One region of the Neobacillus sp. S1115 genome, then DNA from elsewhere that is predicted to be linked to it. Evidence: a T-box and tRNA genes for the amino acid it is inferred to sense, from the RefSeq annotation. Region 1 holds a T-box; the other regions hold tRNA genes.

The links. A T-box is a leader RNA that pairs with one kind of tRNA and senses whether it is charged. The one in region 1 lies ahead of thrS (threonine--tRNA ligase), so its partner is inferred to be a tRNA-Thr.
Region 2: it encodes a tRNA-Thr, which carries the amino acid that the T-box ahead of thrS (threonine--tRNA ligase) is inferred to sense. The anticodon was not compared.
Region 3: it encodes a tRNA-Thr, which carries the amino acid that the T-box ahead of thrS (threonine--tRNA ligase) is inferred to sense. The anticodon was not compared.

The regions. Positions count from the first base shown of each region.
Region 1 covers NZ_AP038275.1:4,883,760-4,889,181, reverse strand. The annotation lists gene ACZ5B7_RS23940 (replication initiation and membrane attachment family protein) at 1-541, shown strand, start outside; gene dnaI (primosomal protein DnaI) at 558-1,487, shown strand; gene ACZ5B7_RS23930 (putative sporulation protein YtxC) at 1,604-2,482, shown strand; T-box leader at 2,570-2,830, shown strand; gene thrS (threonine--tRNA ligase) at 2,878-4,809, shown strand.
Region 2 covers NZ_AP038275.1:3,174,466-3,179,887, reverse strand. The annotation lists rRNA gene ACZ5B7_RS15450 (23S ribosomal RNA) at 1-2,822, shown strand, start outside; rRNA gene rrf (5S ribosomal RNA) at 3,060-3,176, shown strand; tRNA gene ACZ5B7_RS15440 (tRNA-Ser) at 3,298-3,388, shown strand; tRNA gene ACZ5B7_RS15435 (tRNA-Glu) at 3,409-3,483, shown strand; tRNA gene ACZ5B7_RS15430 (tRNA-Val) at 3,491-3,566, shown strand; tRNA gene ACZ5B7_RS15425 (tRNA-Thr) at 3,572-3,647, shown strand; tRNA gene ACZ5B7_RS15420 (tRNA-Leu) at 3,669-3,753, shown strand; tRNA gene ACZ5B7_RS15415 (tRNA-Arg) at 3,810-3,886, shown strand; tRNA gene ACZ5B7_RS15410 (tRNA-Pro) at 3,902-3,978, shown strand; tRNA gene ACZ5B7_RS15405 (tRNA-Ala) at 3,995-4,070, shown strand; tRNA gene ACZ5B7_RS15400 (tRNA-Met) at 4,093-4,169, shown strand; tRNA gene ACZ5B7_RS15395 (tRNA-Ser) at 4,182-4,274, shown strand; tRNA gene ACZ5B7_RS15390 (tRNA-Met) at 4,534-4,607, shown strand; tRNA gene ACZ5B7_RS15385 (tRNA-Asp) at 4,611-4,687, shown strand; tRNA gene ACZ5B7_RS15380 (tRNA-Phe) at 4,695-4,767, shown strand; tRNA gene ACZ5B7_RS15375 (tRNA-His) at 4,790-4,865, shown strand; tRNA gene ACZ5B7_RS15370 (tRNA-Gly) at 4,872-4,945, shown strand; tRNA gene ACZ5B7_RS15365 (tRNA-Gln) at 4,950-5,024, shown strand; tRNA gene ACZ5B7_RS15360 (tRNA-Gly) at 5,029-5,103, shown strand; tRNA gene ACZ5B7_RS15355 (tRNA-Cys) at 5,111-5,184, shown strand; tRNA gene ACZ5B7_RS15350 (tRNA-Leu) at 5,191-5,272, shown strand.
Region 3 covers NZ_AP038275.1:5,035,869-5,041,290, forward strand. The annotation lists gene glgB (1,4-alpha-glucan branching protein GlgB) at 1-89, opposite strand, end outside; tRNA gene ACZ5B7_RS24660 (tRNA-Glu) at 494-565, opposite strand; tRNA gene ACZ5B7_RS24665 (tRNA-Ser) at 569-659, opposite strand; tRNA gene ACZ5B7_RS24670 (tRNA-Asn) at 663-737, opposite strand; tRNA gene ACZ5B7_RS24675 (tRNA-Ile) at 747-823, opposite strand; tRNA gene ACZ5B7_RS24680 (tRNA-Gly) at 828-901, opposite strand; tRNA gene ACZ5B7_RS24685 (tRNA-His) at 909-984, opposite strand; tRNA gene ACZ5B7_RS24690 (tRNA-Phe) at 1,008-1,080, opposite strand; tRNA gene ACZ5B7_RS24695 (tRNA-Asp) at 1,088-1,164, opposite strand; tRNA gene ACZ5B7_RS24700 (tRNA-Met) at 1,168-1,241, opposite strand; tRNA gene ACZ5B7_RS24705 (tRNA-Ser) at 1,267-1,359, opposite strand; tRNA gene ACZ5B7_RS24710 (tRNA-Ile) at 1,377-1,453, opposite strand; tRNA gene ACZ5B7_RS24715 (tRNA-Met) at 1,607-1,683, opposite strand; tRNA gene ACZ5B7_RS24720 (tRNA-Ala) at 1,705-1,780, opposite strand; tRNA gene ACZ5B7_RS24725 (tRNA-Pro) at 1,798-1,874, opposite strand; tRNA gene ACZ5B7_RS24730 (tRNA-Arg) at 1,891-1,967, opposite strand; tRNA gene ACZ5B7_RS24735 (tRNA-Leu) at 1,982-2,070, opposite strand; tRNA gene ACZ5B7_RS24740 (tRNA-Gly) at 2,076-2,150, opposite strand; tRNA gene ACZ5B7_RS24745 (tRNA-Leu) at 2,161-2,245, opposite strand; tRNA gene ACZ5B7_RS24750 (tRNA-Lys) at 2,255-2,330, opposite strand; tRNA gene ACZ5B7_RS24755 (tRNA-Thr) at 2,335-2,407, opposite strand; tRNA gene ACZ5B7_RS24760 (tRNA-Val) at 2,429-2,504, opposite strand; rRNA gene rrf (5S ribosomal RNA) at 2,513-2,629, opposite strand; rRNA gene ACZ5B7_RS24770 (23S ribosomal RNA) at 2,762-5,422, opposite strand, start outside.

The DNA.
Region 1 (5,422 bases):
GCTGCCGACACTCATCGAACGTACCCAGCCGGCTGCCCATCGGGTTCAAACGGAAGAGCCAAAAACAAAGGAAGAGAAGCTCATTCATTATTTGGAAACAACGTCCCCTTTACAGTTTTTAAAAGACCTGTCGGGAGGGGCAGAACCATCAAAATCGGAAATTGAGCTGATTGAAGAGATCATGTTCAATCAAAAGCTTCTTCCAGGTGTTTTAAATGTGCTGATGCATTTTGTGATGCTAAAGACCGATATGAAGCTGACAAAGGGGTACACCGGGACAATTGCCAGCAACTGGGCAAGGCTGCAAATAAAGACGGTCAAAGAAGCGATGGAGCAAGCCAAGAAGGAATCTCAAAAAACGGCCAAAAATAAACAGGCTACCGGAAAAACATCAAAGCAAAAGCCAATCCGGACGGAGTTTCTTCCAGAATGGTTTGACGAAGATCCATCCAAAAAGGCTGAGCCGCACAAGGAAACGACCAAAGATTTAGAAGCAAAAAAACGTGAAATAGAAGAAATGCTTAAGGCATTTGATGACTAGATGCTGGAGGTGAATTATGGAAAAGATCAACAAAACTCTAAAACGGTTAGCCTCACATGAGAATTTTCAAAAACGATTTGCGCAAATGCGTGAGGACACATTGGCCAATCCTGATGTCAGGGATTTTTTAAGGAAGCATCAGCAGGACCTCACGGAGGAGATTATTGAGAAAAGCCTGATGAAGCTTTATGAATATACGCAGCAAAGCAGGTACTGTCACAAGTGTGAAAGTCTTGAGGCATGTACCAACATGATGAAGGGGTATCATCCTGAATTAATTTTAACGAGGAGTTCCATCGATTTGCGGTATGACCGCTGTCCGCGAAAAATTATGGAAGATGAGAAGAGGAAAAATGAGAAACTCATTAAAAGTTTACATGTGCCAAAGGATATCCTGAATGCCTCGTTCGAGGAACTTGAACATGATGAGGAACGGATCGATGCCGTTCAGAAAGCTGCCGCTTTTTTACTGAAATATGAGCAGGGCAAGCCGGTGAAGGGACTTTATTTTTACGGGAAGTTTGGTGTTGGAAAGTCCTATTTATTAGGTGCCATTGCCAATAAACTTGCCAAAAAGCAGATTTCTTCGATGGTTGTCTATGTTCCGGAGTTGCTGCGGGAGATGAAAAGCTCCATCGCCGATTCGACTTTAAACGAAAAAATCGATGCGTTAAAAAAAGAGCCGATTTTAATGCTTGATGATATTGGTGCTGAAGCGATGTCCAGCTGGACGCGCGATGAAGTTCTTGGACCAATCCTGCAATTTCGCATGCTTGAGAGCCTGCCGACCTTCTTTACTTCTAATTTTGATTTTCAAGGGCTCGAGCACCATTTAACCTACAGCCAACGCGGCGAAGAGGAAAAAATGAAGGCCCGCCGCATAATGGAGCGAATTCGTTCTTTGAGCGAACCCGTAATGGTGGGCGGTTCCAACCGCAGAAATTAATGTTACAAGGGATTCCGGTATTCGCCGGAGTCCTTTTTTGCACTTTTAAAACTTCTATTTTGGCCAAGTCCCCCATATATATTAAAACAGAGATTCGGTTTTTAGGGGGGATTTGGTTGGCAGAAATCATCTTCCAAAATAAGATGGATGCAATCCGTTTTTATAATCATTTGCAAAAAGTATTAAATAATCTTCTTGATTATGAAAATATTCTTCTTTTTGAAGATCGACATATAGTGAAAATAATGGATGGCTCTTGTTCTGACCATTTATTTGCCAAGGTTAAAGACGCTTTTTATGAGTTTATTACATGTATTAAACGCGATGACTGGTTTATGGATATTTTGGAGCAGCAATTTTTTTACGAAGACCTGGAAGAACGGCAGCAAATTTTGGAGATTCTTTATTCCATTTTAGAAGGGCATCGCTTTGAACTGTCTTCTTTTTTACAGGAAAATAATGAGGAACCTAATATTAAGGAAGCCATTCATCATGTTTTTCAGGAAAATATTTCGTTCTCGTTTGATTCGTTTGCGAAATTTAGGTTGCGCTCGTATCTTCAGCTCCTTGAAAGCTATGTGGAGCTTTCAATTGATGAATATAAAATGGAGCAGGAATACCAAATGTTTGTGAATATGCTGAGAGATTTTTTGGCAAATCGGGAGCCGAAAATTGATGTGCTCCATCTATTATTTGATGATGAAATCACCTTTTACAATGAACATTTTGAAGAAATGAAACGAAGCGAATTGATACGTCTGATAGACCGAAAGCTGTTGGTGAATCATCCAGTTTACGTCGATTCGGCCTCGATTGCCCCGCTATTATCTTTGGCGCCGACATCTATTTTTCTTTATACAAATGATCCGGAGGCCCCGCTTGTCAGAACAATTAAGAATATTTTTGAGGAAAGAGTGAAGCTCAGGCAATTCGAGGCGCTTCGGGAAGTGAAAAATTGGGTAGGAAAAGCAACTTCCTCCGAAAACCATGGATAAAAAATACAAATTGTTAAAATAATTTGTTTTATGAAGTTGATTTTTTAAAACTAAATCATTATAATAACGTACATAGCTTATATCATAGTAAATGTAATGATAAGGACAACAGTATTTTTTTACGGTTTTTAGAGAGGGAGGACGCGGCTGAAAGCCTCCTAACACGAAAGAAATACTTACCACCTTTAAACTTCACCAGTGAACACTTCATTTTCTCATGAAGCTAGTAATTGTTGACGGCAATCAGCCGTTACCCTGACCTAAAGTCATTTTCAGTATGCCCTGTTGGCAGCTTCTGAAAATGAAAAATTGGGTGGAACCACGTGTTAATCAAAACTCGTCCCTATTCCTAGGGACGGGTTTTTTATTTTTTATTTTATAAGGAGGAATTGATGATGTCAGATGTTGTAAAAATTGCATTTCCTGATGGGGCAGTAAAGGAGTTCCCAAAAGGAACGACAACAGAAGATATTGCGGCATCCATCAGCCCTGGTCTGAAGAAAAAGGCTATTGCCGGCAAACTAAACGGTCAAATGTATGATCTTCGCCGTCCAATTCAAGAAGACGGTTCAATAGAAATCGTGACACCAGAATCTAAGGATGCCCTTGAGGTATTGCGCCACAGTACTGCCCACTTAATGGCACAGGCTGTTAAGCGTTTGTACCCGGGAGCGAAGCTTGGTGTCGGCCCGGTTATTGAAGGCGGATTTTATTACGATATGGATTTAGAGGAATCTCTGACACCTGAAGACCTTCCTAAAATCGAAAAGGAAATGGCGAAAATCGTTAGCGAGAACATTGAAGTTGTCCGCAAAGAAGTCAGCCGTTCCGAAGCGGTTCAGCTTTTTAAAGAAATCGACGATGAGTATAAGCTTGAGTTGATTGAAGCTATTCCTGATGATGAACAAGTAACGATTTATGAGCAGGGGGATTTCTTCGACCTATGCCGCGGTATCCATGTTCCATCAACTGGAAAAATTAAAGAATTTAAGCTGTTAAGCATTGCGGGTGCCTACTGGCGCGGCGACAGCAATAACAAAATGCTGCAACGCGTATACGGCACTGCCTTTTTCAAAAAGGAAGAGTTGGCTGAACATCTTCGTTTGCTTGAAGAAGCAAAAGAGCGTGACCACCGCAAGCTTGGTAAGGAGCTTAACTTATTTACTAATTCTCAAAAGGTAGGGCAAGGGTTGCCGCTTTGGCTGCCAAAGGGTGCAACAATCCGTCGTATCGTTGAGCGCTATATCGTGGACAAAGAGGTCAGCCTAGGCTATGACCATGTTTATACACCGATTATGGCAAACGTGGAGTTATATAAAACTTCCGGCCACTGGGATCATTACCATGAAGATATGTTCCCGGTAATGGAAATGGACAATGAGCAATTAGTGCTCCGCCCGATGAACTGCCCACACCATATGATGGTGTACAAAAATGCGATGCACAGCTACCGTGAGCTTCCAATTCGGATTGCTGAGTTAGGAACAATGCACCGTTATGAAATGTCTGGTGCTTTATCCGGATTACAGCGTGTCCGAGGGATGACTTTGAACGATGCGCATATCTTTGTTCGTCCGGATCAAATTAAGGAAGAATTCCAGCGCGTTGTTCGGCTGATTCTAGAGGTTTATAAAGATTTCGATATTAAGGAATATTCATTCCGATTATCGTATCGTGATCCTCAAGATAAGGAAAAGTACTTCGATGACGATGCGATGTGGGAAAAAGCACAAAGCATGTTAAAAGAAGCGATGGATGACCTTGGCCTTGATTATTTCGAAGCTGAAGGAGAAGCGGCATTCTACGGTCCTAAATTGGATGTTCAAGTCAGAACAGCTTTAGGTAAGGACGAAACATTGTCGACTGTGCAATTGGATTTCTTGCTGCCTGAACGTTTTGATTTAACTTATGTTGGTGAAGATGGCAAGCAGCACCGCCCAGTTGTTATCCACCGCGGTGTCGTTTCTACTATGGAACGGTTTGTTGCTTACTTGATTGAAGAATACAAGGGCGCATTCCCAACTTGGCTGGCGCCTGTACAGGTTCAAGTGATTCCTGTTTCGCCAGAAGCGCATTTTGATTATGCCCGAAAGGTACAGGAACAGCTTAAGGCTGCAGGCTTCCGCGTTGAATTGGACGGCCGTGATGAAAAAATCGGCTATAAGATCCGCGAAGCGCAAATGCAAAAAATCCCTTATATGCTGGTTGTCGGCGACAAGGAAGTCGAGGAAAACGCTGTTAACGTACGTAAATATGGCGAGCAGAAGTCTGAGACTAAGGCGTTTGAGGAGTTTCTTGCTGGGTTGAAGGCGGAAGTGCAGAAATAATTTTAGGAGGGGAGAGCAATCTCCCTTTTTGGTTTTTTAAGGACAAAACTGCTTGAAATAGAGACGGAAGTGTCCGAATCAGCGTAACCTTCGGACAAAATCGATAGAAAAAGAGATGAAAGTGTCCGAACCCGGGCAACCTTCGGACAAAAACGATTGAAAAAGCGATGGAAGTGTCCGAACCCGGGTAAACTTCGGACAAAACCGGTTGAAAAAGCGATGAAAGTGTCCGAACCCGGGTAAACTTCGGACAAAACCAGTTGAAAAAGCGATGGAAGTGTCCGAACCCGGGTAAACTTCGGACAAAACCGATTGAAAAAGCGATGAAAGTGTCCGAACCCGGGCAACCATCGGACAAAACCGGTTAAAAAAGCGATGGAAGTGTCCGAACCTGAGTAACCATCGGACAAAACCAGTTAAAAAAGAGGCGGAAGTGTCCGAACCTGGGTAACCTTCGGACAAAATTGTCCCGGACTTACTCATAAAAAGTATTTGAACTAATCCCGATTGGTCTTCTGTCAAGAAAGTGGACAGTAAAATTTAAGACTTTTAGAAACCAAACCACTACCGCACTTCGTTTGGTACGGTATTAGAAATGATCAGTCGAAAAGCA
Region 2 (5,422 bases), 1.7 Mb from region 1:
ATGGGGAAACCCACTGTTCGTAATGGAACAGTATCTTTACCTGAATACATAGGGTATTGAAGGCAGACCCGGGGAACTGAAACATCTAAGTACCCGGAGGAAGAGAAAGCAAACGCGATTCCCTGAGTAGCGGCGAGCGAAACGGGAACAGCCCAAACCGAAAGGCTTGCCTTTCGGGGTTGTAGGACACTCAACATGGAGTTACAAAGGAACGGGGTAGATGAAGCGGTCTGGAAAGGCCGGCCATAGAAGGTAAAAGCCCTGTAGTTGAAACTTCGTTCCCTCCTGAGTGGATCCTGAGTACGGCCGGACACGTGAAATCCGGTCGGAAGCAGGGAGGACCATCTCCCAAGGCTAAATACTCCCTAGTGACCGATAGTGAACCAGTACCGTGAGGGAAAGGTGAAAAGCACCCCGGAAGGGGAGTGAAAGAGATCCTGAAACCGTGTGCCTACAAGTAGTCAGAGCCCGTTCATGGGTGATGGCGTGCCTTTTGTAGAATGAACCGGCGAGTTACGATTGCATGCGAGGTTAAGTTGAAGAGACGGAGCCGCAGCGAAAGCGAGTCTGAATAGGGCGAATTAGTATGTAGTCGTAGACCCGAAACCAGGTGATCTACCCATGTCCAGGGTGAAGTCCAGGTAACACTGGATGGAGGCCCGAACCCACGCACGTTGAAAAGTGCGGGGATGAGGTGTGGGTAGCGGAGAAATTCCAATCGAACTTGGAGATAGCTGGTTCTCTCCGAAATAGCTTTAGGGCTAGCCTCACGTAGTTAGAGTCTTGGAGGTAGAGCACTGTTTGGACTAGGGGCCCTCATCGGGTTACCGAATTCAGACAAACTCCGAATGCCAATGACTTATCCGTGGGAGTCAGACTGCGAGTGATAAGATCCGTAGTCAAAAGGGAAACAGCCCAGACCACCAGCTAAGGTCCCAAAGTATACGTTAAGTGGAAAAGGATGTGGAGTTGCTTAGACAACCAGGATGTTGGCTTAGAAGCAGCCACCATTTAAAGAGTGCGTAATAGCTCACTGGTCGAGTGACTCTGCGCCGAAAATGTACCGGGGCTAAACGTATCACCGAAGCTGTGGGTGGACACCTTATGGTGTCCGCGGTAGGAGAGCGTTCTAAGGGCGTTGAAGCTAGACCGTAAGGACTGGTGGAGCGCTTAGAAGTGAGAATGCCGGTATGAGTAGCGAAAGATGAGTGAGAATCTCATCCACCGTATGCCTAAGGTTTCCTGAGGAAGGCTCGTCCGCTCAGGGTTAGTCGGGACCTAAGCCGAGGCCGAAAGGCGTAGGCGATGGACAACAGGTTGATATTCCTGTACCACCTCTTTATCGTTTGAGTGATGGGGGGACGCAGGAGGATAGGGTAAGCGCACTGCTGGATATGTGCGTGCAAGCAGTTAGGCTGGTGAATAGGAAAATCCGTTCACCGAACAGGCTCGAGCTGTGATGCCGAGGGAATTATAGTACCGAAGTTCCTGATTCCACACTGCCAAGAAAAGCCTCTAGCGAGATAAAAGGTGCCCGTACCGCAAACCGACACAGGTAGGCGAGGAGAGAATCCTAAGGTGAGCGAGAGAACTCTCGTTAAGGAACTCGGCAAAATGACCCCGTAACTTCGGGAGAAGGGGTGCTTTTTGGGGTGAATAGCCCCGAAGAGCCGCAGTGAATAGGCCCAGGCGACTGTTTAGCAAAAACACAGGTCTCTGCAAAGCCGCAAGGCGAAGTATAGGGGCTGACGCCTGCCCGGTGCTGGAAGGTTAAGAGGAGGGGTTAGCTGCTAAGCGAAGCTCTGAATCGAAGCCCCAGTAAACGGCGGCCGTAACTATAACGGTCCTAAGGTAGCGAAATTCCTTGTCGGGTAAGTTCCGACCCGCACGAAAGGCGTAACGATCTGGGCACTGTCTCAACGAGAGACTCGGTGAAATTATAGTACCTGTGAAGATGCAGGTTACCCGCGACAGGACGGAAAGACCCCATGGAGCTTTACTGTAGCCTGATATTGAATTTTGGTACAGCTTGTACAGGATAGGTAGGAGCCTGAGAAACCGGAGCGCCAGCTTCGGTGGAGGCGTCGGTGGGATACTACCCTGGCTGTATTGAAATTCTAACCCGCACCCCTGATCGGGGTGGGAGACAGTGTCAGGTGGGCAGTTTGACTGGGGCGGTCGCCTCCTAAAGTGTAACGGAGGCGCCCAAAGGTTCCCTCAGAATGGTTGGAAATCATTCGCAGAGTGTAAAGGCACAAGGGAGCTTGACTGCGAGACCTACAAGTCGAGCAGGGACGAAAGTCGGGCTTAGTGATCCGGTGGTTCCGCATGGAAGGGCCATCGCTCAACGGATAAAAGCTACCCTGGGGATAACAGGCTTATCTCCCCCAAGAGTCCACATCGACGGGGAGGTTTGGCACCTCGATGTCGGCTCATCGCATCCTGGGGCTGTAGTCGGTCCCAAGGGTTGGGCTGTTCGCCCATTAAAGCGGTACGCGAGCTGGGTTCAGAACGTCGTGAGACAGTTCGGTCCCTATCCGTCGTGGGCGCAGGAAATTTGAGAGGAGCTGTCCTTAGTACGAGAGGACCGGGATGGACGCACCGCTGGTGTACCAGTTGTCTTGCCAAAGGCATCGCTGGGTAGCTATGTGCGGACGGGATAAGTGCTGAAAGCATCTAAGCATGAAGCCCCCCTCGAGATGAGATTTCCCATAGCGTCAAGCTAGTAAGATCCCTGAAAGATGATCAGGTTGATAGGTCAGAGGTGGAAGCGCGGTGACGTGTGGAGCTGACTGATACTAATCGATCGAGGACTTAACCAAAATCGAAAAGCGGAAGCGGCCGGTTAGCAACGTATGGCCTGGAGGGCTTTGACTGAGATAAAGGAAACACGATGAGCGAAGCGAATCGATGTTGACTTATCGTAGGGAAAAGACCGAAGGACATTAGTTGCTGGACGCTGGAGCTAGACAATCATCAATGTAAAATGGCAACTCGTTCTTATAAAACTTCTTCTGAGTTATCTAGTTTTGAGGGAATGAAACCTCTGATTCAATAGGTCCGGTAGCAATGGCGAGAAGGTCACACCCGTTCCCATCCCGAACACGGAAGTTAAGCTTCTCAGCGCCGATGGTAGTTGGGGCGAAAGCCCCTGTGAGAGTAGGACGCTGCCGGGCTAAGACAGAAATTTTACTTTCTCGTCTTTTTTCTTCCCCTATAATGAATTTGGAAGAAATTAGTCATTGTTATAAAAGTAGAGATGTGCGAAGATATTCACTGTCGCTTCTTTCATATTATGGAGAGCTGTCCGAGTGGCCGAAGGAGCACGATTGGAAATCGTGTATACGTTAACCGCGTATCAAGGGTTCAAATCCCTTGCTCTCCGCCATAATAAAAATTTTTCTAAATGGCCCCTTGGTCAAGCGGTTAAGACACCGCCCTTTCACGGCGGTAACACGGGTTCGAATCCCGTAGGGGTCACCACATAAATGGAGGATTAGCTCAGCTGGGAGAGCATCTGCCTTACAAGCAGAGGGTCGGCGGTTCGATCCCGTCATCCTCCACCATATATGCCGGCTTAGCTCAATTGGTAGAGCAACTGACTTGTAATCAGTAGGTTGAGGGTTCAAGTCCTTTAGCCGGCACCACTTCAAATAATTACTACTTTTGCGGGTGTGGCGGAATTGGCAGACGCACCAGACTTAGGATCTGGCGCCTTCGGGCGTGGGGGTTCGACTCCCTTCACCCGCACCATTTATTTGCGGAAGTAGTTCAGTGGTAGGCTCCAATTTTTCAAATTAACAAATAATGCGCCCGTAGCTCAATTGGATAGAGCGTCTGACTACGGATCAGAAGGTTATGGGTTCGACTCCTGTCGGGCGCGCCATCAAATTTTATAATTCGGGAAGTAGCTCAGCTTGGTAGAGCACTTGGTTTGGGACCAAGGGGTCGCAGGTTCGAATCCTGTCTTCCCGACCATTCTTTAAAAACTTATGGGGCCTTAGCTCAGCTGGGAGAGCGCCTGCTTTGCACGCAGGAGGTCAGCGGTTCGATCCCGCTAGGCTCCACCATTGAATATTATAAATGAATGTTGGCGGTGTAGCTCAGCTGGCTAGAGCGTACGGTTCATACCCGTAAGGTCGGGGGTTCGATCCCCTCCGCCGCTACCAAATATGTTTTACGGAGGAATACCCAAGTCCGGCTGAAGGGATCGGTCTTGAAAACCGACAGGTGGGTTAAACCGCGCGGGGGTTCGAATCCCTCTTCCTCCGCCATAAGACTGTTATTTATTTTAGAGTGTATCAATTGAACTCTTTTTTGAATATACTTTTGAAGATTGATACAGTCAGACGTAAGCTTTATGTATATCGTTTCTAAATATTTCTTATTATCGCGGGGTGGAGCAACGAGCGTTGCTTCTGTGAATAGTCTGCGAGTTGTATCAATCGAGCTGCTGCTTGAGTAAGCTTTCTGAGATTGATACAGTCCTACGTTAGCTTTTAGCATGGCGTAAACTTAATACTTTTTTATTATCGCGGGGTGGAGCAGTCCGGTAGCTCGTCGGGCTCATAACCCGAAGGTCACAGGTTCAAATCCTGTCCCCGCAATTCGGTCTGGTAGTTCAGTTGGTTAGAATGCCTGCCTGTCACGCAGGAGGTCGCGGGTTCGAGTCCCGTCCAGACCGCCACTAAAGTGGCTCAGTAGCTCAGTCGGTAGAGCAAAGGACTGAAAATCCTTGTGTCGGCGGTTCGATTCCGTCCTGAGCCACCTTTATTTTAAAAACATCACGGCGGTTGTGGCGAAGTGGTTAACGCATCGGATTGTGGTTCCGACATTCGTGGGTTCGATTCCCATCAGCCGCCCCATCTATTGCGGGTGTAGTTTAGTGGTAAAACCACAGCCTTCCAAGCTGTTGTTGTGGGTTCGATTCCCATCACCCGCTCCATTATTGGGCTATAGCCAAGCGGTAAGGCAACGGACTTTGACTCCGTCATTCGTAGGTTCAAATCCTGCTAGCCCAGCCAATATGCGGAAGTAGTTCAGTGGTAGAACACCACCTTGCCAAGGTGGGGGTCGCGGGTTCGAATCCCGTCTTCCGCTCCAAAAATATGGCGGCATAGCCAAGTGGTAAGGCACAGGTCTGCAACACCTTTACCACCGGTTCGAATCCGGTTGCCGCCTCCATATTATGCCGGTGTGGCGGAATTGGCAGACGCGCACGACTCAAAATCGTGTTCCGTAAGGAGTGTCGGTTCGACCCCGACCACCGGTATCTTGTTTATTACTTTTTCTTATCGTCAATTACAGAAGAATTAAGTAATATCAGCGTTAATTAAACGTCTCTACAGTTATTGTAGGGGCGTTTTTTCATTGTTTTTTTCTTTATTTTTCACACGACAAAATATATTAAAATCGTGTGCAT
Region 3 (5,422 bases), 150 kb from region 1:
GCGCCAAAAAGCTGATGACTTTGAAAAAGATTTCCCTCGTGAAATAAGTGAAGTTGGTAATCAGTCGGAAAAAATGTATTCACTGCCATGGCTCTCCTCATCCTCACCTGAAATTATGTATTTCAAAAACCAATTATAAGTGCAAATAACAAATATTCCTTGTAAAACTTTTTTATCTTTTCTGACAGCAAGCGGGGAATGGCTCCACTATTAGATGTTTTTTGACAGCTATCACCAGGATACGACAAAAAATCTCTCGTGTTTCGACAGGAATCTATTAAGTTTTTTTGTGATTTTTTTGTTAAAGTAGTTTGAAAAGTTATTCAATTTTTGAAAAAATAGATAACTTTATTTGCGGAAAATTGAAGTCTTGCAAGCGATTTCAACACTTTATTGCATTGCAGAGATAGCAAAGAGGTTATATTAATATAATGATTTGCATGTTCAAAAACAACAAAAAAGCTGATGACATATTGTCATCAGCTTTTTCGTATGACCCCTACGGGATTCGAACCCGTGTTACCGCCGTGAAAGGGCGGTGTCTTAACCGCTTGACCAAGGGGCCAAATGGCAGAGAAGAAGGGATTCGAACCCTCGCGCCGCTTACGCGACCTACTCCCTTAGCAGGGGAGCCCCTTGAGCCACTTGGGTACTTCTCTATATGGCTCCGCAGGTAGGACTCGAACCTACGACCGATCGGTTAACAGCCGATAGCTCTACCACTGAGCTACTGCGGAATAATACTATGGTGGGCCTAAATGGACTCGAACCATCGACCTCACGCTTATCAGGCGTGCGCTCTAACCAGCTGAGCTATAGGCCCATAATGGAGCGGGTGATGGGAATCGAACCCACAACAACAGCTTGGAAGGCTGTGGTTTTACCACTAAACTACACCCGCATTATAATGGGGCGGCTGATGGGAATCGAACCCACGAATGTCGGAACCACAATCCGATGCGTTAACCACTTCGCCACAACCGCCGTGATGTTTTTAAAAATAAAGGTGGCTCAGGACGGAATCGAACCGCCGACACAAGGATTTTCAGTCCTTTGCTCTACCGACTGAGCTACTGAGCCACTTTAGTGGCGGTCTGGACGGGACTCGAACCCGCGACCTCCTGCGTGACAGGCAGGCATTCTAACCAACTGAACTACCAGACCGGATTGCGGGGGCAGGATTTGAACCTGCGACCTTCGGGTTATGAGCCCGACGAGCTACCGGACTGCTCCACCCCGCGATAATAAAAAGTATAAAATGTTTTATGGCGGAGGAAGAGGGATTCGAACCCCCGCGCGGTTTAACCCGCCTGTCGGTTTTCAAGACCGATCCCTTCAGCCAAACTTGGGTATTCCTCCATAAAATATGAAACTAATGGTGGACCTTGTAGGACTCGAACCTACGACCGGACGGTTATGAGCCGTCTGCTCTAACCAGCTGAGCTAAAGGTCCAAGTTAAAGTTCTTTAACCTATATGGTTAAAACCCGTCTGTCCCCATCTCAGAAAGCAAATTCAAGCAGCAGCTCGATGGGTACAACTCGTAGCATATTCAGCGGAGCCTTGCTCGTTGCTCTAACCAGCTGAGCTAAAGGTCCTAATAATCTTGGTAGCGGCGGAGGGGATCGAACCCCCGACCTTACGGGTATGAACCGTACGCTCTAGCCAGCTGAGCTACACCGCCAAATTACATATTAAAATTAAATGGTGGAGCCTAGCGGGATCGAACCGCTGACCTCCTGCGTGCAAAGCAGGCGCTCTCCCAGCTGAGCTAAGGCCCCATTGAATTTAGTGAGAATGGTCGGGAAAACAGGATTCGAACCTGCGACCCCTTGGTCCCAAACCAAGTGCTCTACCAAGCTGAGCTATTTCCCGTACTATTAAATTTAAATGGCGCGCCCGACAGGAGTCGAACCCATAACCTTCTGATCCGTAGTCAGACGCTCTATCCAATTGAGCTACGGGCGCATCTTGATTTTAAATGGTGCCGAGGACCGGAATCGAACCGGTACGGTAGTCACCTACCGCAGGATTTTAAGTCCTGTGCGTCTGCCAGTTCCGCCACCCCGGCAATTTTGGAGCGGAAGACGGGATTCGAACCCGCGACCCCCACCTTGGCAAGGTGGTGTTCTACCACTGAACTACTTCCGCAATATATAAATGGTGCGGGTGAAGGGAGTCGAACCCCCACGCCTTGCGGCGCCAGATCCTAAGTCTGGTGCGTCTGCCAATTCCGCCACACCCGCATATTTAAATGGTGAGCCATGAAGGACTCGAACCTTCGACCCTCTGATTAAAAGTCAGATGCTCTACCGACTGAGCTAATGGCTCAAGGTGCCGGCTAAAGGACTTGAACCCTCAACCTACTGATTACAAGTCAGTTGCTCTACCAATTGAGCTAAGCCGGCAAAATGATAATTAAATTATTATGGTGGAGGATGACGGGATCGAACCGCCGACCCTCTGCTTGTAAGGCAGATGCTCTCCCAGCTGAGCTAATCCTCCATTTAACAGCCTGGCAGCGTCCTACTCTCACAGGGACTTGCGTCCCAACTACCATCGGCGCTGAGAAGCTTAACTTCCGTGTTCGGGATGGGAACGGGTGTGACCTTCTCGCCATTACTACCAGACCATTTATCAGACACTATTTTATTATAATGTCTATTTCATATTTTGCAAGAGGAAATTTAAAATTTTTCATTCCCTCAAAACTAGATAATGCAGAAGAAGTTAATAAGAACGAGTTCACCTAAAAACATGACTTGGTTAAGTCCTCGATCGATTAGTATCAGTCAGCTCCACACGTCACCGCGCTTCCACCTCTGACCTATCAACCTGATCATCTTTCAGGGATCTTACTAGCTTGACGCTATGGGAAATCTCATCTCGAGGGGGGCTTCATGCTTAGATGCTTTCAGCACTTATCCCGTCCGCACATAGCTACCCAGCGATGCCTTTGGCAAGACAACTGGTACACCAGCGGTGCGTCCATCCCGGTCCTCTCGTACTAAGGACAGCTCCTCTCAAATTTCCTGCGCCCACGACGGATAGGGACCGAACTGTCTCACGACGTTCTGAACCCAGCTCGCGTACCGCTTTAATGGGCGAACAGCCCAACCCTTGGGACCGACTACAGCCCCAGGATGCGATGAGCCGACATCGAGGTGCCAAACCTCCCCGTCGATGTGGACTCTTGGGGGAGATAAGCCTGTTATCCCCAGGGTAGCTTTTATCCGTTGAGCGATGGCCCTTCCATGCGGAACCACCGGATCACTAAGCCCGACTTTCGTCCCTGCTCGACTTGTAGGTCTCGCAGTCAAGCTCCCTTGTGCCTTTACACTCTGCGAATGATTTCCAACCATTCTGAGGGAACCTTTGGGCGCCTCCGTTACACTTTAGGAGGCGACCGCCCCAGTCAAACTGCCCACCTGACACTGTCTCCCACCCCGATCAGGGGTGCGGGTTAGAATTTCAATACAGCCAGGGTAGTATCCCACCGACGCCTCCACCGAAGCTGGCGCTCCGGCTTCTCAGGCTCCTACCTATCCTGTACAAGCTGTACCAAAATTCAATATCAGGCTACAGTAAAGCTCCATGGGGTCTTTCCGTCCTGTCGCGGGTAACCTGCATCTTCACAGGTACTATAATTTCACCGAGTCTCTCGTTGAGACAGTGCCCAGATCGTTACGCCTTTCGTGCGGGTCGGAACTTACCCGACAAGGAATTTCGCTACCTTAGGACCGTTATAGTTACGGCCGCCGTTTACTGGGGCTTCGATTCAGAGCTTCGCTTGCGCTAACCCCTCCTCTTAACCTTCCAGCACCGGGCAGGCGTCAGCCCCTATACTTCGCCTTGCGGCTTTGCAGAGACCTGTGTTTTTGCTAAACAGTCGCCTGGGCCTATTCACTGCGGCTCTTCGGGGCTATTCACCCCAAAAAGCACCCCTTCTCCCGAAGTTACGGGGTCATTTTGCCGAGTTCCTTAACGAGAGTTCTCTCGCTCACCTTAGGATTCTCTCCTCGCCTACCTGTGTCGGTTTGCGGTACGGGCACCTTTTATCTCGCTAGAGGCTTTTCTTGGCAGTGTGGAATCAGGAACTTCGGTACTATAATTCCCTCGGCATCACAGCTCAGCCTTATGGCAAGCGGATTTTCCTACTTGCCAGCCTAACTGCTTGCACGCACATATCCAGCAGTGCGCTTACCCTATCCTCCTGCGTCCCCCCATCACTCAAACGATAAAGAGGTGGTACAGGAATATCAACCTGTTGTCCATCGCCTACGCCTTTCGGCCTCGGCTTAGGTCCCGACTAACCCTGAGCGGACGAGCCTTCCTCAGGAAACCTTAGGCATACGGTGGATGAGATTCTCACTCATCTTTCGCTACTCATACCGGCATTCTCACTTCTAAGCGCTCCACCAGTCCTTACGGTCTAGCTTCAACGCCCTTAGAACGCTCTCCTACCGCGGACACCACAAGGTGTCCACCCACAGCTTCGGTGATACGTTTAGCCCCGGTACATTTTCGGCGCAGAGTCACTCGACCAGTGAGCTATTACGCACTCTTTAAATGGTGGCTGCTTCTAAGCCAACATCCTGGTTGTCTAAGCAACTCCACATCCTTTTCCACTTAACGTATACTTTGGGACCTTAGCTGGTGGTCTGGGCTGTTTCCCTTTTGACTACGGATCTTATCACTCGCAGTCTGACTCCCACGGATAAGTCATTGGCATTCGGAGTTTGTCTGAATTCGGTAACCCGATGAGGGCCCCTAGTCCAAACAGTGCTCTACCTCCAAGACTCTAACTACGTGAGGCTAGCCCTAAAGCTATTTCGGAGAGAACCAGCTATCTCCAAGTTCGATTGGAATTTCTCCGCTACCCACACCTCATCCCCGCACTTTTCAACGTGCGTGGGTTCGGGCCTCCATCCAGTGTTACCTGGACTTCACCCTGGACATGGGTAGATCACCTGGTTTCGGGTCTACGACTACATACTAATTCGCCCTATTCAGACTCGCTTTCGCTGCGGCTCCGTCTCTTCAACTTAACCTCGCATGCAATCGTAACTCGCCGGTTCATTCTACAAAAGGCACGCCATCACCCATGAACGGGCTCTGACTACTTGTAGGCACACGGTTTCAGGATCTCTTTCACTCCCCTTCCGGGGTGCTTTTCACCTTTCCCTCACGGTACTGGTTCACTATCGGTCACTAGGGAGTATTTAGCCTTGGGAGATGGTCCTCCCTGCTTCCGACCGGATTTCACGTGTCCGGCCGTACTCAGGATCCACTCAGGAGGGAACGAAGTTTCGACTACAGGGCTTTTACCTTCTATGGCCGGCCTTTCCAGACCGCTTCATCTACCCCGTTCCTTTGTAACTCCATGTTGAGTGTCCTACAACCCCGAAAGGCAAGCCTTTCGG